Regions from separate parts of the Vibrio fluvialis genome, predicted to be linked through region 2. Evidence: predicted binding sites of a transcription regulator. Region 2 holds the regulator's gene; each other region holds the start of a gene.

Region 1 (3,150 bases), 2.1 Mb from region 2:
AACTGGCTTTCCATGATCACCACGTCATACCCCTGACTGTAGAGCACTTGCAGCATACTGCTGACAGAGCGGTTTTCAGATGGCGAATCGAGACGGGAGATGATGACCCCCACCACTTTCTGGCTGCCACCGCGCATAGACTGCGCCGATTTCGACGGCACATAACCGTTATCGGCTATCACCTGCTCTACTCTGGCTCTGGTTTCCGGTTTGACTTTGGGATCGTTGGTCAGAACCCGAGACACGGTCGACTTGCCGACACCAGAGAGCTTTGCAATATCCAGAATAGTGAGTTTCTTACCCATAACGACTACTAATGTTGATAGTGTGTGCGGCAAACTTACCGCACACCGAAAAATGGAACTCTGGAGCGAACATTACCTCCAGCAGTTTTTGAATATGACACCATTCGCCTCCAATCGCGCCGCGTCACCTTTGGTAAACAGCGTAATCGGATTGGCCTGTGTGGAATGGTCATCCAGAATGTACTTGGTGCCGGAGCCCGCCGCAACCTGAATCAGGCGATAACTGTGATCCGACAAACGTAAGATGGCACTTTGCCCGGTAGAGTAAGAAACGTCGAACGAAGATGGGCCATCACATTGATAATGAAAGAAGACGCTATAACTGTCGTCTCTGCCATGTTCATCAGAAGACGAGCAGCCAGCCAACAGAGCCATCGCACTCATCACACACACAAACCGAACGTTCATACGCCTCTCCTTTTTATCCCCTAATTCCACACGCAAGCCGCGGCATGTTGTGTTCAATGCCTCGAATTAAGCATAGACAACAGGGAGATAAAGAGTAAAAAGGCCGCCAGAGGCGACCTTTTGCAAACGTTTAGCGATGGGCACTCAGATAGGCGGGTACATCACGTAGGCTATCCAGCACCGTAGTGGCCAGCGCCTCGCCCTGTTCGGTAACAGGCTTACCGGTGCGAACCAGAATCTTGGTGCCGACACCAGCCGCATCCGCAGCCATCATGTCTTCGGCTTTATCGCCGACCATCACAGACTTGGCCATATCAATCTTAAGGAAGTCGCGCGCCGAGATAAACATGCCCGGTTTTGGCTTGCGGCAGTCGCAATCTTCTTTATATTTGCCGACGCCATGCTCGGCGTGGTGCGGACAGTAATAAATGCCATCAAACTCAACACCATTATCGACAAAATTCCAGTCCATCCACTGTGTCAGTGACAGGAAGCGGTCTTCGCTGAACATGCCGCGCGCGATGCCAGACTGATTGGTGACCAACACCAACAGGTAGCCCATCTCTTGCAGCTTCTTCGTTGCTTCAAAAACCCCTTCGATAAACTCAAAATCGTGCTCGTCGTGCACGTAGCCATGGTCGACATTAATCACGCCGTCACGGTCTAAAAACACAGCAGGTTTCGCCAAAATAATGCTCTCAAATAACGTTGTATGCGGGAATTATTGCACGCTTTATTTCTTTCATCACTATCTAATTACTTAACCGTCTGATCAATCAAACCGTTTAGACGTCTAGACGTAAAAATATCTATTGACTTGCCAATCGATAACCCATAGCATCCTCTACCAAGTGAGAGAGAGTTCAAAATTTTATACTGCTATCCCTGCACAGGTTTTCACATGATTGAGATTAGTCACGTTAATAAGGTGTTTTATCAAGGCAACAAAGAAATTCATGCCCTAAAAGACATCAATCTAAATATTCCACAAGGCACTATTTTTGGTGTTATCGGTTCTTCTGGTGCAGGTAAAAGTACTCTAATTCGTTGTGTCAACATGTTAGAAACTCCAACCAGCGGCAGCGTGATTGTGGATGGTGTGGATTTAACCAAACTGAATTCTAAGCAGTTGTCGGAAACGCGCCGTAACATCGGCATGATCTTCCAACACTTTAACCTGCTCTCTTCTCGCACAGTATTTGAAAACATTGCGCTGCCACTGGAGTTGTCGGGCAAAGATGATGAGCACATTGAGCGTAAAGTGTCTGAGCTGCTGACTCTGGTTGGTCTGGCTGACAAACGTGACAGCTACCCATCAAACCTGAGTGGTGGTCAGAAACAGCGTGTGGCCATTGCCCGTGCACTGGCGTCAGATCCGAAAGTCCTGCTGTGTGACGAAGCCACCAGCGCACTGGATCCAGCGACCACGCAGTCGATTCTGGAACTACTGAAAGAGATTAACCGTAAGCTGAATATCACCATGCTGCTGATCACGCACGAAATGGATGTCGTGAAAAGCATCTGTCACGAAGTGGCGATCATCGGTGGCGGTGAACTGGTTGAGAAAGGCAGCGTCGGCGATATTTTCGCTCACCCGAAAACCGAACTGGCTCATCAGTTCATTCGTTCAACGCTGGATCTGTCGATTCCGGACGATTATCAGGCTCGCCTGAATGCTGAACGAGTGGAAGGTAGCTACCCACTGGTACGCCTTGAATTTACCGGTTCAACGGTTGACGCACCGCTGATGTCGCAAATCGCGCGCAAATTTAACATCGATGTCAGCATTCTGAGTTCTGATCTCGATTACGCCGGCGGCGTCAAATTCGGCATGATGGTGGCCGAAATTTACGGCAATGAACAAGACGATATCGCGGCGATGCAATATCTTCGTGACCACAATGTAAAAGTCGAGGTGCTTGGTTATGTCCTTTAATACGATCAGCAGCTGGTTGTCACTCAACAGCGACCTACTTTTAATGGCCACCTGGCAAACCGTTTACATGGTAGCCGTTGCCGGTATTGTCGGCTTTGCTCTGGGTATTCCATTGGGTGTGATTCTGCATACAACGAAGAAAGGTGGTTTGCTGGAAAACACCAAACTGAACAATGTACTGGGCGCGATTGTGAACATTGGTCGCTCTGTCCCGTTCCTGGTTTTGATGGTGGCCATCATTCCAGTAACTAAACTGTTAGTCGGTACCTTTATCGGCACAACGGCCGCCATCGTGCCGCTGACGATTGGTGCTATCCCGTTCGTCGCACGTCTGATTGAAGGCGCTCTGCTGGAAGTCCCAACCGGTCTGGTAGAAGCGGCACAATCTATGGGTGCAACGCCAATGCAGATCATCACGAAAGTACTGATTCCAGAAGCGATGCCAACCATCCTCAACTCTGTCACCATTACTTTGGTGACGCTGGTGAGCTACTCAGCGAT
Region 2 (3,150 bases):
GTTGAGTTGGGTGAGCAGCTGATCGGCAGTGTCGCCGTCCAGCAAACCTTCAATCAGTTCGCTTTGATATAGACGCAGGGATTGCAGCGCTTCGTGCGCAATACGGCCGTCTTTATTCAGAGCATCGAGAAAGGCAATCAGGCGGTTGGTTGTTTTACCCGCCGCGGAGACCACCACGAGATCGTCGGCCTGTGAATATTCCTGCAGAATATGGGCGACGCGTTGATAACATTCCGGGTCTGCGAGACTGCTACCACCAAATTTATGCAGCTGACGCGAAATTGTCATTAAAAGGCCTCCTTGGCTTTATTAAACGCCTGATCCAGATCGGCAATCAGGTCGGATGCATCTTCCAGACCGACTGACAAACGCAGCAGTTGCTGTGAGACGCCCGCTTCCGCCAGAGCTTCTTCGCCCATCGCGCGGTGAGTCATTGAGGCGGGGTGACATACCAGACTTTCTACACCGCCGAGTGATTCTGCCAGCGAGAACAGTTCCAATTCGCCGACGAAGTATTTCAGTTGCTCAAACGAACCGCCAAACTCAAAACTCAGCATTGAACCAAAACCGACCTGCTGTTTTTTCGCAATCTCGTGACCAGGATGGTTTGGCAGGCTAGGGTGATAAATCACTTTTACCAATGACTGGCTTTGCAGATAGTTAAGGATTTGCTGTGAGCTTTCTTCATGCACGCGCATACGTGCGCCGAGCGTGCGCAAGCCACGCAGCGTCATGTAGCTGTCAAACGGCGTACCCGTCGCGCCGATGCAGTTACCCCACCATTTCAGCTCTTCGGCATGCTGGGCATCTTTACTGATGATCACGCCGCCAATCACGTCCGAGTGACCGTTCAGGTATTTGGTGGTGGAGTGCACCACAAAGTCAGCGCCGAGCGTCAGAGGCTTTTGGTACACCGGTGTCAAAAAGGTATTGTCGACCGCCACCAAGGCGCCGACCGCTTTGGCTTGCTGGCAGATTTTTTCGATGTCGACCACACGCACCAATGGGTTGGACGGGGTTTCCAATAACACCAGTTTCGGGTTTTGGGCCATCGCCGCCGCCAGAGCCTGCTCGTCGGACTGATCGACAAACAGCACTTTGAAGTCGCCTTTCTTCGCGCGCGTGTTAAACAAACGGTAAGTGCCGCCATAACAGTCGTGCGGCGCAATGATTAAATCTTGTGGAGAAAGAAACGCGCTGACCCAAAGGTTGAGCGCCGAAGTGCCGCAGTTGGTGACCACCGCATCGGCACCGCATTCGAGTTCAGATAGTGCCTGTTCCAGCAAACCACGGTTCGGGTTACCAGAGCGGGTGTAATCGTATTTTGGCACTTCACCAAACGCAGGAAAGCCATAGTTGGTCGAGAGATAAATGGGTGGAACAACAGCGTGGTATTGAGTGTCAGATTCAATACCCGTGCGGACCGCAACGGTCGCTGGCTTGCGATTGGTCATGAGCGTTTCCTTTCCTGATTGACGGTGTTTTGGCTTCCAAGTCGGCAGTGAACCTTAATATTTCTGTTCACCCCGCTGAATAACATCACACTTTACTGACCAAAAAAGAAGACGTCAACACTTCTAGACGTCTATATGTCTTTGCTTATGGCAGTAAATCCCGCTAAAATTGGGGACTTTGAAAATATTCAACTCGAATCCAACAACGAAGGTGCGCAATGGCAGACTGGAATGGCGAATATATTAGCCCATACGCGGAGCATGGGAAAAAGAGCGAGCAGGTGAAAAAAATCACCGTATCGATTCCGCTTAAGGTGCTGAAAGTGCTGACGGATGAACGTACTCGCCGCCAAATCAATAACCTGCGTCATGCAACGAACAGTGAACTGTTGTGTGAAGCGTTTCTGCATGCCTACACAGGCCAGCCGCTGCCAACGGATGAAGATCTGCGTAAAGACCGCCCGGATGACATTCCGGCGGAAGTGAAAGAACTGATGACCGCAATGGGCATTGAGTTCGAAGCGTACGACGACTGATCCCACGGACCGACACGCATTAAAAAACCCTGGCATTGGCCAGGGTTTTTTTGTCTTCACTTGAAGCAAAGAGTGCTTAGGCTTCCATGTAGCCTTGTGGCATTTCGATGCGAGCAACGCCCGAATCCACGGCAGCCTGAGCCACCGCTTTTGCTACGCGTGGTAGCAGGCGAGGGTCCATTGGTTTTGGAATGATGTAGTCGTTGCCGTAAGACAATTTGTCTACACCCGCGGCTTTCAGCACTTCTACTGGCACTTCTTCTTTGGCTAGCTGACGAATCGCGTCGACCGCAGCCAGTTTCATCTCATCGTTGATTTCGCTGGCGCGGACATCCAGAGCACCACGGAAGATGAATGGGAAACACAACACGTTGTTCACCTGGTTCGGGTAGTCGCTGCGGCCGGTACCCATAATCAGATCGCTGCGCACTTGGTAAGCCAGTTCTGGTTTGATTTCTGGATCTGGGTTGGAACACGCAAACACCACCGGTTTGTCGGCCATCAGCTTCAGTGCGTCGGCTGGCAGCAGGTTCGGACCCGAAACGCCCAGGAACAGGTCAGCGCCGGCGATCACATCTTCCAGCGTACGTTTGTCGGTGTTGTTCGCGAACAGTTGTTTGTATTCGTTCAGGTCGTCACGACGGGTGTGAATCACACCTTTGCGATCCAACATATAGATCTTTTCGCGCATTGCGCCACATTTGATCAGCAGTTCCATACAAGCGACGGCAGCGGCGCCAGCACCCAGACAGACGATGATGCACTCTTCCAGCTTTTTACCTTGCAGCTCAATCGCGTTCAGCATGCCGGCAGCGGTGACGATCGCAGTACCGTGCTGGTCATCGTGGAACACGGGAACGTCACAACGTTCAATCAGGCGGCGTTCGATTTCAAAACAGTCCGGAGCTTTGATGTCTTCCAGGTTGATGCCACCAAAGGTGTCGGCAATGTTCGCGACGGTATCGACGAACTCGTCGATGGTGCGGTGTTTGACTTCAATGTCGATAGAATCCAGGCCCGCAAAACGTTTGAACAGCAGGGCTTTACCTTCCATGACCGGTTTGGATGCCATCGGGCCCAGGTTACCCAGACCGAGGATCGCCGTTCCGTTGGAGATAACTGCAACGGTATTTCCCTTTGCAGTGTACTTGTATACGTTG
Region 3 (3,150 bases), 1.6 Mb from region 2:
TAGAAAGGTGCCGTAATTGTTGAGCACATTGCCGTTTTTGGGATGATCGCGCAGTGCCGCGCGGTAGGTGTCTCGGGCTGAGTCGGTTTCGCCAACGGTTTCAAAGTAATGCGCCATCGACAGTTGTGAGCGGTAATAGTGCGGCGCGTGCTGCATCGCTCTTTCTAGATTTTCACGCGCTTTGATCATGCTGCCGTTTTCTAAGTAACCCAGCCCGAGTGCGATACGTGATTCGGCCATCTCAACCGGATCGCTTTTCAGATCGCTGTTGTCTGACTCCTTCACCGTAATACAGCCAGTTAAACTCAATACGCACGCCAGTATCCATACATGTTTCATTCGCTCACTCCTTTTCAATGCACAATCATAAGCACATCAGCAAGTTAACCTAGGTAACGGCAATAACATTGCGAGTCAGTTGGCAAACATACGAGAGTCAATCGCAAAGGATGCGAGGCGAGTAAAAACGTAACGTGCGGATAAAGAAAAGGCCGCTAAAGCGGCCTGAGAGATAGACTTAATCGTCTTTGGTGAATTTGTCTTCGCTGAAGTGCTCCAGATCGTACGGCGTTTGTTGGTACACGCAGTAGTTGAGCCAGTTCGCAAACAGCAGATGACCATGGCTACGCCAGCTGGCGCGCGGTTTGTTGTCCGGATCGTCATTCAGGTAGTAGTTGACCGGAATTGCCGGTTCCAGACCTTCACCCAAGTCGCGAATATACTCATGGTGCAGAGTCAGGGAATCGTATTCTGGATGACCAGTGACGAACACATTGCGTTTGTCTTTGGTCGAGGCCAGATATACCCCCGCCACATCCGAGGTGGCCAGAATATCCAGATCGGTGTGAGTTTCTAAAAAACCCGGCTCAAAATCCGCGTAGCGTGAATGAGGCGCAAGGAACGTATCATCAAAACCTCGGGTCAGCGGATGATAAGGCTGCAGGGTTTCATGGTGATACACGCCGGAGAGCTTCTCGTCACGGGTGCGTTTCGGTAGGTTGTACAACAGTTTCAGGCCAGCTTGCGCCGCCCAGCACACATACAGTGTGGAGGTGACATGCTGTTTGGCCCATTTCATGATCCGTTGTAGGTGGTCCCAATACACCACATCCTCAAATTGCACCAAACCTAAAGGCGCGCCAGTAATGATCAGGCCATCGAAGTTACGGTGGCTAACGATTTCAAACTGACGGTAGAACTCATTCAGGTGCTCTTCTGGAGTGTTTTTGCTTGGGCGATCATCAATGCGCAACAATTCAATGTCCACCTGAAGTGGCGAGTTGGACAACAGGCGCAGGAACTGTGTCTCTGTCTCAATCTTTTTCGGCATCAGGTTCAAAATCAAAACTTTAAGCGGACGAATTTCTTGCGTAGAGGCACGCGATTCTGGCATCACGAAGATATTTTCATTGCGTAGAACATCAGTTGCAGGCAATTGATCGGGGATCTTAATTGGCACAGCTTTCTCCCTAAGCGTTACGTTTGGACGTCTATACATCTAGACTTATAACCCAACTCCCTAAAGTTGTCGATAGCAAAATGCAGCCGGCTCGAATTTAAGTTAGTATGAAAGCCACGATTTTCCTACTCCAAACCCACTATGCCACTCACTCTGACCCTGATTCGCGGCCTGCCAGGCTCCGGCAAATCCACCCTTGCGAAAACCTTGCCCGGAGTGCATCTGGAAGCGGACATGTTTTTTGAGAACGCACAGGGCGAATATCATTACCGCCCGGAATTAATTTCCAAGGCGCACGAGTGGTGTCAGCGGGAATGTGAACGCGCATTGGCGCAGGGGAATAGCGTGGTGGTGGCGAACACGTTTGTGCGTCATTGGGAAATGACTGCGTATAAAAATCTGGCGCGAAAATATCGCGCCAGATTAGTTACCAAAGTCTGTCGGGGGGATTTCCCGAATGTTCACGGTGTCGACTCCGCCACTATCGAGCGTATGCGCCAAAAGTGGCAGGACTGAAGCGATTAATCGCGATGTGCCAACTCACCTTGACCAGTGCGCGTAAACTGCCACCAAGCCAGCGTGCCCCAGACGAACGTTTGCAGCCACAACAGTGTCCATTGAGGCGCTATCTGACGCCATTCTGCGCCCATCTGGTTTAACGCCAAAAAGCCCTGAATCCCCGGCGTACTCGGAAACAGTTTTGATATCCAAACCAGCGGGGCTGGAATTGCCTCAACAGGCCAGATAAAGCCAGCTGAAAATACCAATGGCATTGAGCTGATCAGTACTACCAGTGTCACCAGTTCCCGGCGTGGCGTTAATGCGCCAAGCCAGATGCCGATAAAACACGCACTGAGCAAGAAGGGCAGCAAGAGGGTGAGGAGCTGTCCGCCACTGGCGAGGGTGTTCACTCCGTGGCTGGTAAAACTCGCTCCGAAATAGTACATGCTGAGCAGATAATAGATCGCAACGATGATCGCGCTACGCACCAGAATCAAACGCAGCGGTGACACGCGGCTCCAATAACCCCGGCCTTGCTTCTGCGTTCCCACCATCAAACCTGAAGACATCGCCAGCGTTTGTTGCAAAATCAGTACGAAGACGGCCGGAACGACATAATCGACGTAGCCCATACGTGGGTTGAAAGTCGGTTTGAGATTGGACTGCATGGCTGAATAGTGATGGGCAGCCAGTGCCATCGGCTCACCGTCGATCACCAGACGCGAAACTTTGGCTTTGGCCGACAGTGTGCCGCCCGCCTGCGCCAGGCCCTCAACAATCGTGCCGTAGACCAGAAAATAGGACGCATCACCGGCATACGCCAGTGTCGGGCTTTTACCCAGCAGCAAGTCTTTATAAAAATGTTCCGGGATCACCAGAATTCCGCTGACTTTGCCATCGAGAAAAGCGTGTTTCGCGTCTTCAATCGAATGGTCCCGTTGAACCACCTGCACCTGAGGTGTGGCATCCACCATTCGCTCTAACTGATAGCTGGCCTGGCTTTTGTCGAGATTGACCACCGTGATTTTTTGCTCGCGCGGCGTTTGATGGCTGTAGGGAAGCGGATACAGGAACGAATAGAACACCACGCCGCCAATCATGGTGAGCATGACCACCGGATTGGTCAGCAGGGCTTTGAGCTCGGCTTTAAACAGTTCAAACAGGGTCATGAGTACTCCTTACGGTTTGCT
Region 4 (3,150 bases), 2.5 Mb from region 2:
CAAAAACGGCCCAATCAGCATGTAGACCACAAGGCTTGGCAGGATCACCAGATGGGTTCCTTGCCATTGCACCAGCAGCACAATACCAATTGCGGCGGCCATAAAGCATAAACCATAAAAAGCACTGATTAACGGCATGCGGATGAAATCATGGAGTCCAAGCGCAAGCCAGTGAAACGGAGTCGACACGCTGATCTTGTTGCATGGCAGCGTGTGGGCATACTCCGGAGGGCTGACTTCTTTTTGCTTCTGGTCGAAGTCAGATGGGTTAACCGTACGAGGCATACATCCTCCTTGATCGAGGTGGCAGAGACAGAATGATGCGATGCTCGCTGTATCAACCTGCTACGCAGCAACGCACTGTGATTACGTTGTGGGTTAATGAGCTTGGTTTTGAATTTATACTCATTAACACTTTATTAACTATTGCCGAGCGGCAATGAAAATACAAACTTGTTGAATAAAATTTGTTCAGCAAGAGTGTTTGAGAAGATGAAAATAAAAAAAGCCCCTGTCTCGCGACAAGGGCTTTTTCAGGATTCGGTCGGCTTATTTCAGGCCAGCGAATTCACGCAGTTCAGCTGCTTTGTCAGTCGCTTCCCAAGGGAACTCTTCGCGACCGAAGTGACCGTATGCTGCTGTCTTCTTATAGATAGGTTGCAGCAGGTTCAGCATCTCTTGCAGACCGTAAGGACGCAGGTCGAAGAACTGACGTACGGCTTCGATAATGATGTCGTGAGACACTTTCTCAGTACCGAAAGTTTCTACCATGATAGACGTTGGATCTGCCACGCCGATCGCGTAAGACAGTTGGATTTCACAACGATCTGCCATGCCAGCTGCTACGATGTTTTTCGCTACGTAACGTGCTGCGTATGCGGCTGAACGGTCTACTTTTGATGGATCTTTACCAGAGAATGCTCCGCCACCGTGACGAGCTGCGCCGCCGTAGGTATCAACGATGATCTTACGACCAGTCAGACCACAGTCACCCATTGGACCACCGATAACGAAACGGCCGGTTGGGTTGATGAAGTATTTGGTTTCTTTGGTCAGCCACTCTGCTGGCAGAACAGGTTTGATGATTTCTTCCATCACCGCTTCGCGCAGATCTGGAGTAGAGATCGAATCACAGTGTTGAGTTGACAGAACAACCGCATCGATACCGACGATTTTGCCTTGCTCGTACTGGAAAGTTACCTGTGATTTTGCATCCGGGCGCAACCATGGCAGAGTGCCGTTTTTACGCACTTTCGCCTGACGCTCTACCAGACGGTGAGAGTAAGTGATTGGCGCTGGCATCAGCACTTCGGTTTCGTTACATGCGTAACCGAACATGATGCCCTGGTCGCCGGCACCTTGTTCTTTAGGATCGGTTTTATCAACACCTTGGTTGATGTCTGGAGACTGCTTACCGATGGTGTTCAGTACTGCACATGAGTTAGCGTCAAAGCCCATATCTGAGTGGACGTAACCAATTTCACGCACAGTTTCACGAGTCAGTTCTTCGATATCAACCCACGCTGATGTTGTGATCTCACCGCCGACCATTACCATGCCGGTTTTTACGTAAGTTTCACAAGCAACACGTGCTTTTGGATCTTGTTCCAAAATGGCATCTAGAACCGCATCAGAGATTTGGTCTGCGATTTTATCTGGATGACCTTCTGATACCGATTCAGAAGTAAACAAGTGCTTAGCCATGATAGCTCCAATTCTATAATCAAAAGAGTAGCGAAAAGGGTCCGCTACTCTGCAAAATCGTTCATTATGTAGGCGTTTCTACATCTAGACGTCTATTCTAGTTTTGAATGCTCAAATTACAAGCTCTTTTTTCTTCTATCTCATAGCCAAACGTTTGCCCAATTCAGGGGTTTTTCAGCCATTGTTCAGCGATATGTTGTAAAGCATTGCAAAAATAGAACAAATCGCCAGCAAAAGGTTTGCAGTGCCGAAAGGGCTTTGCGACAATATTGGCCACTCAATTTTCGGATACTTTTACTTCGCTTATCGCTTTAGGAGCTGACATGTCTTCTCGCAAACAACTGGCTAACGCAATCCGTGCACTGAGCATGGACGGTGTACAAAAAGCTAACTCTGGCCACCCGGGCGCACCAATGGGTATGGCTGACATCGCTGAAGTGCTTTGGCGCAGTCACTTGAACCACAACCCACAAAACCCGAACTGGGCAGACCGCGACCGTTTCGTGCTGTCCAACGGCCACGGCTCAATGCTGATTTACTCTCTGCTGCACCTGAGCGGTTACGAGCTGTCGATTGACGATCTGAAAAACTTCCGTCAACTGCACTCAAAAACGCCGGGCCACCCTGAGTACGGTTACGCACCTGGCATCGAGACCACAACTGGTCCTCTGGGCCAAGGTGTCACCAACGCAGTAGGTATTGCGATTGCAGAAAAAGCACTGGCAGCGCAGTTCAATAAACCTGGCCACGATATTGTTGACCACTTCACGTACGTGTTCCTGGGCGACGGCTGTCTGATGGAAGGCATCTCGCACGAAGCGTGTTCACTGGCTGGCACTCTGGGCCTCGGCAAACTGATCGCTTTCTGGGATGACAACGGCATCTCGATCGACGGTCACGTGGAAGGCTGGTTCTCAGACGACACTCCAAAACGCTTTGAAGCTTACGGTTGGCATGTGATTCCAGCGGTTGACGGTCACGATTCAGACGCGATCAACGCAGCGATTGAAGCGGCAAAAGCCGATCCTCGTCCAACACTGATCTGCACCAAAACCATCATCGGTTTCGGCTCGCCAAACAAAGCCGGCTCACACGATTGTCACGGTGCTCCTCTGGGCGCTGACGAAATCAAAGCTGCGCGTGAATTCCTGGGTTGGGAATACGCACCATTTGAAATCCCGGCAGACATCTACGCTGAGTGGGATGCCAAAGAAGCAGGCGCAGCCAAAGAAGCCGCATGGGATGAGAAATTTGCCGCATACGCAGCCGCTTACCCAGCAGAAGCTGCAGAATACAAACGCCGCGTAGCCGGTGAACTGCCAGCCAACTGGGAAGAAGCCACCAGCGCCATCATCGCAGAACTGCAAGCGAACCCAGCGAACATTGCGTCACGTAAAGCATCGCAAAACGCGCTGGAAGCATTTGGTAAACTGCTGCCAGAATTCA

The links. The regulator MetJ, encoded in region 2, represses methionine synthesis genes. The targets are predictions, from matches to a motif close to TTAGACNTNTANANGTCTAA.
Region 1: metN (methionine ABC transporter ATP-binding protein MetN) is a predicted target of MetJ. The motif match lies at 1,499-1,518, and genes of this name have one in related genera.
Region 3: metA (homoserine O-acetyltransferase MetA) is a predicted target of MetJ. The motif match lies at 1,483-1,502, and genes of this name have one in related genera.
Region 4: metK (methionine adenosyltransferase) is a predicted target of MetJ. The motif match lies at 1,781-1,800, and genes of this name have one in related genera.

What each region holds. Positions count from the first base shown of each region.
Region 1 is NZ_UHIP01000001.1:2,172,949-2,176,098, forward strand. It holds gene treR (trehalose operon repressor TreR) at 1-305, opposite strand, end outside; gene DYA43_RS10225 (MliC family protein) at 378-713, opposite strand; gene gmhB (D-glycero-beta-D-manno-heptose 1,7-bisphosphate 7-phosphatase) at 844-1,401, opposite strand; gene metN (methionine ABC transporter ATP-binding protein MetN) at 1,615-2,649, shown strand; gene DYA43_RS10240 (methionine ABC transporter permease) at 2,639-3,150, shown strand, end outside.
Region 2 is NZ_UHIP01000001.1:97,079-100,228, forward strand. It holds gene DYA43_RS00435 (bifunctional aspartate kinase/homoserine dehydrogenase II) at 1-288, opposite strand, end outside; gene DYA43_RS00440 (O-succinylhomoserine (thiol)-lyase) at 288-1,454, opposite strand; gene metJ (met regulon transcriptional regulator MetJ) at 1,673-1,990, shown strand; gene DYA43_RS00450 (malic enzyme-like NAD(P)-binding protein) at 2,067-3,150, opposite strand, start outside.
Region 3 is NZ_UHIP01000001.1:1,666,254-1,669,403, reverse strand. It holds gene pilW (type IV pilus biogenesis/stability protein PilW) at 1-339, opposite strand, end outside; gene metA (homoserine O-acetyltransferase MetA) at 518-1,459, opposite strand; gene DYA43_RS07845 (ATP-binding protein) at 1,601-1,975, shown strand; gene DYA43_RS07840 (ABC transporter permease) at 1,981-3,129, opposite strand; gene DYA43_RS07835 (ABC transporter permease) at 3,116-3,150, opposite strand, start outside.
Region 4 is NZ_UHIP01000001.1:2,594,048-2,597,197, reverse strand. It holds gene DYA43_RS12135 (DUF2189 domain-containing protein) at 1-285, opposite strand, end outside; gene metK (methionine adenosyltransferase) at 550-1,704, opposite strand; gene tkt (transketolase) at 2,028-3,150, shown strand, end outside.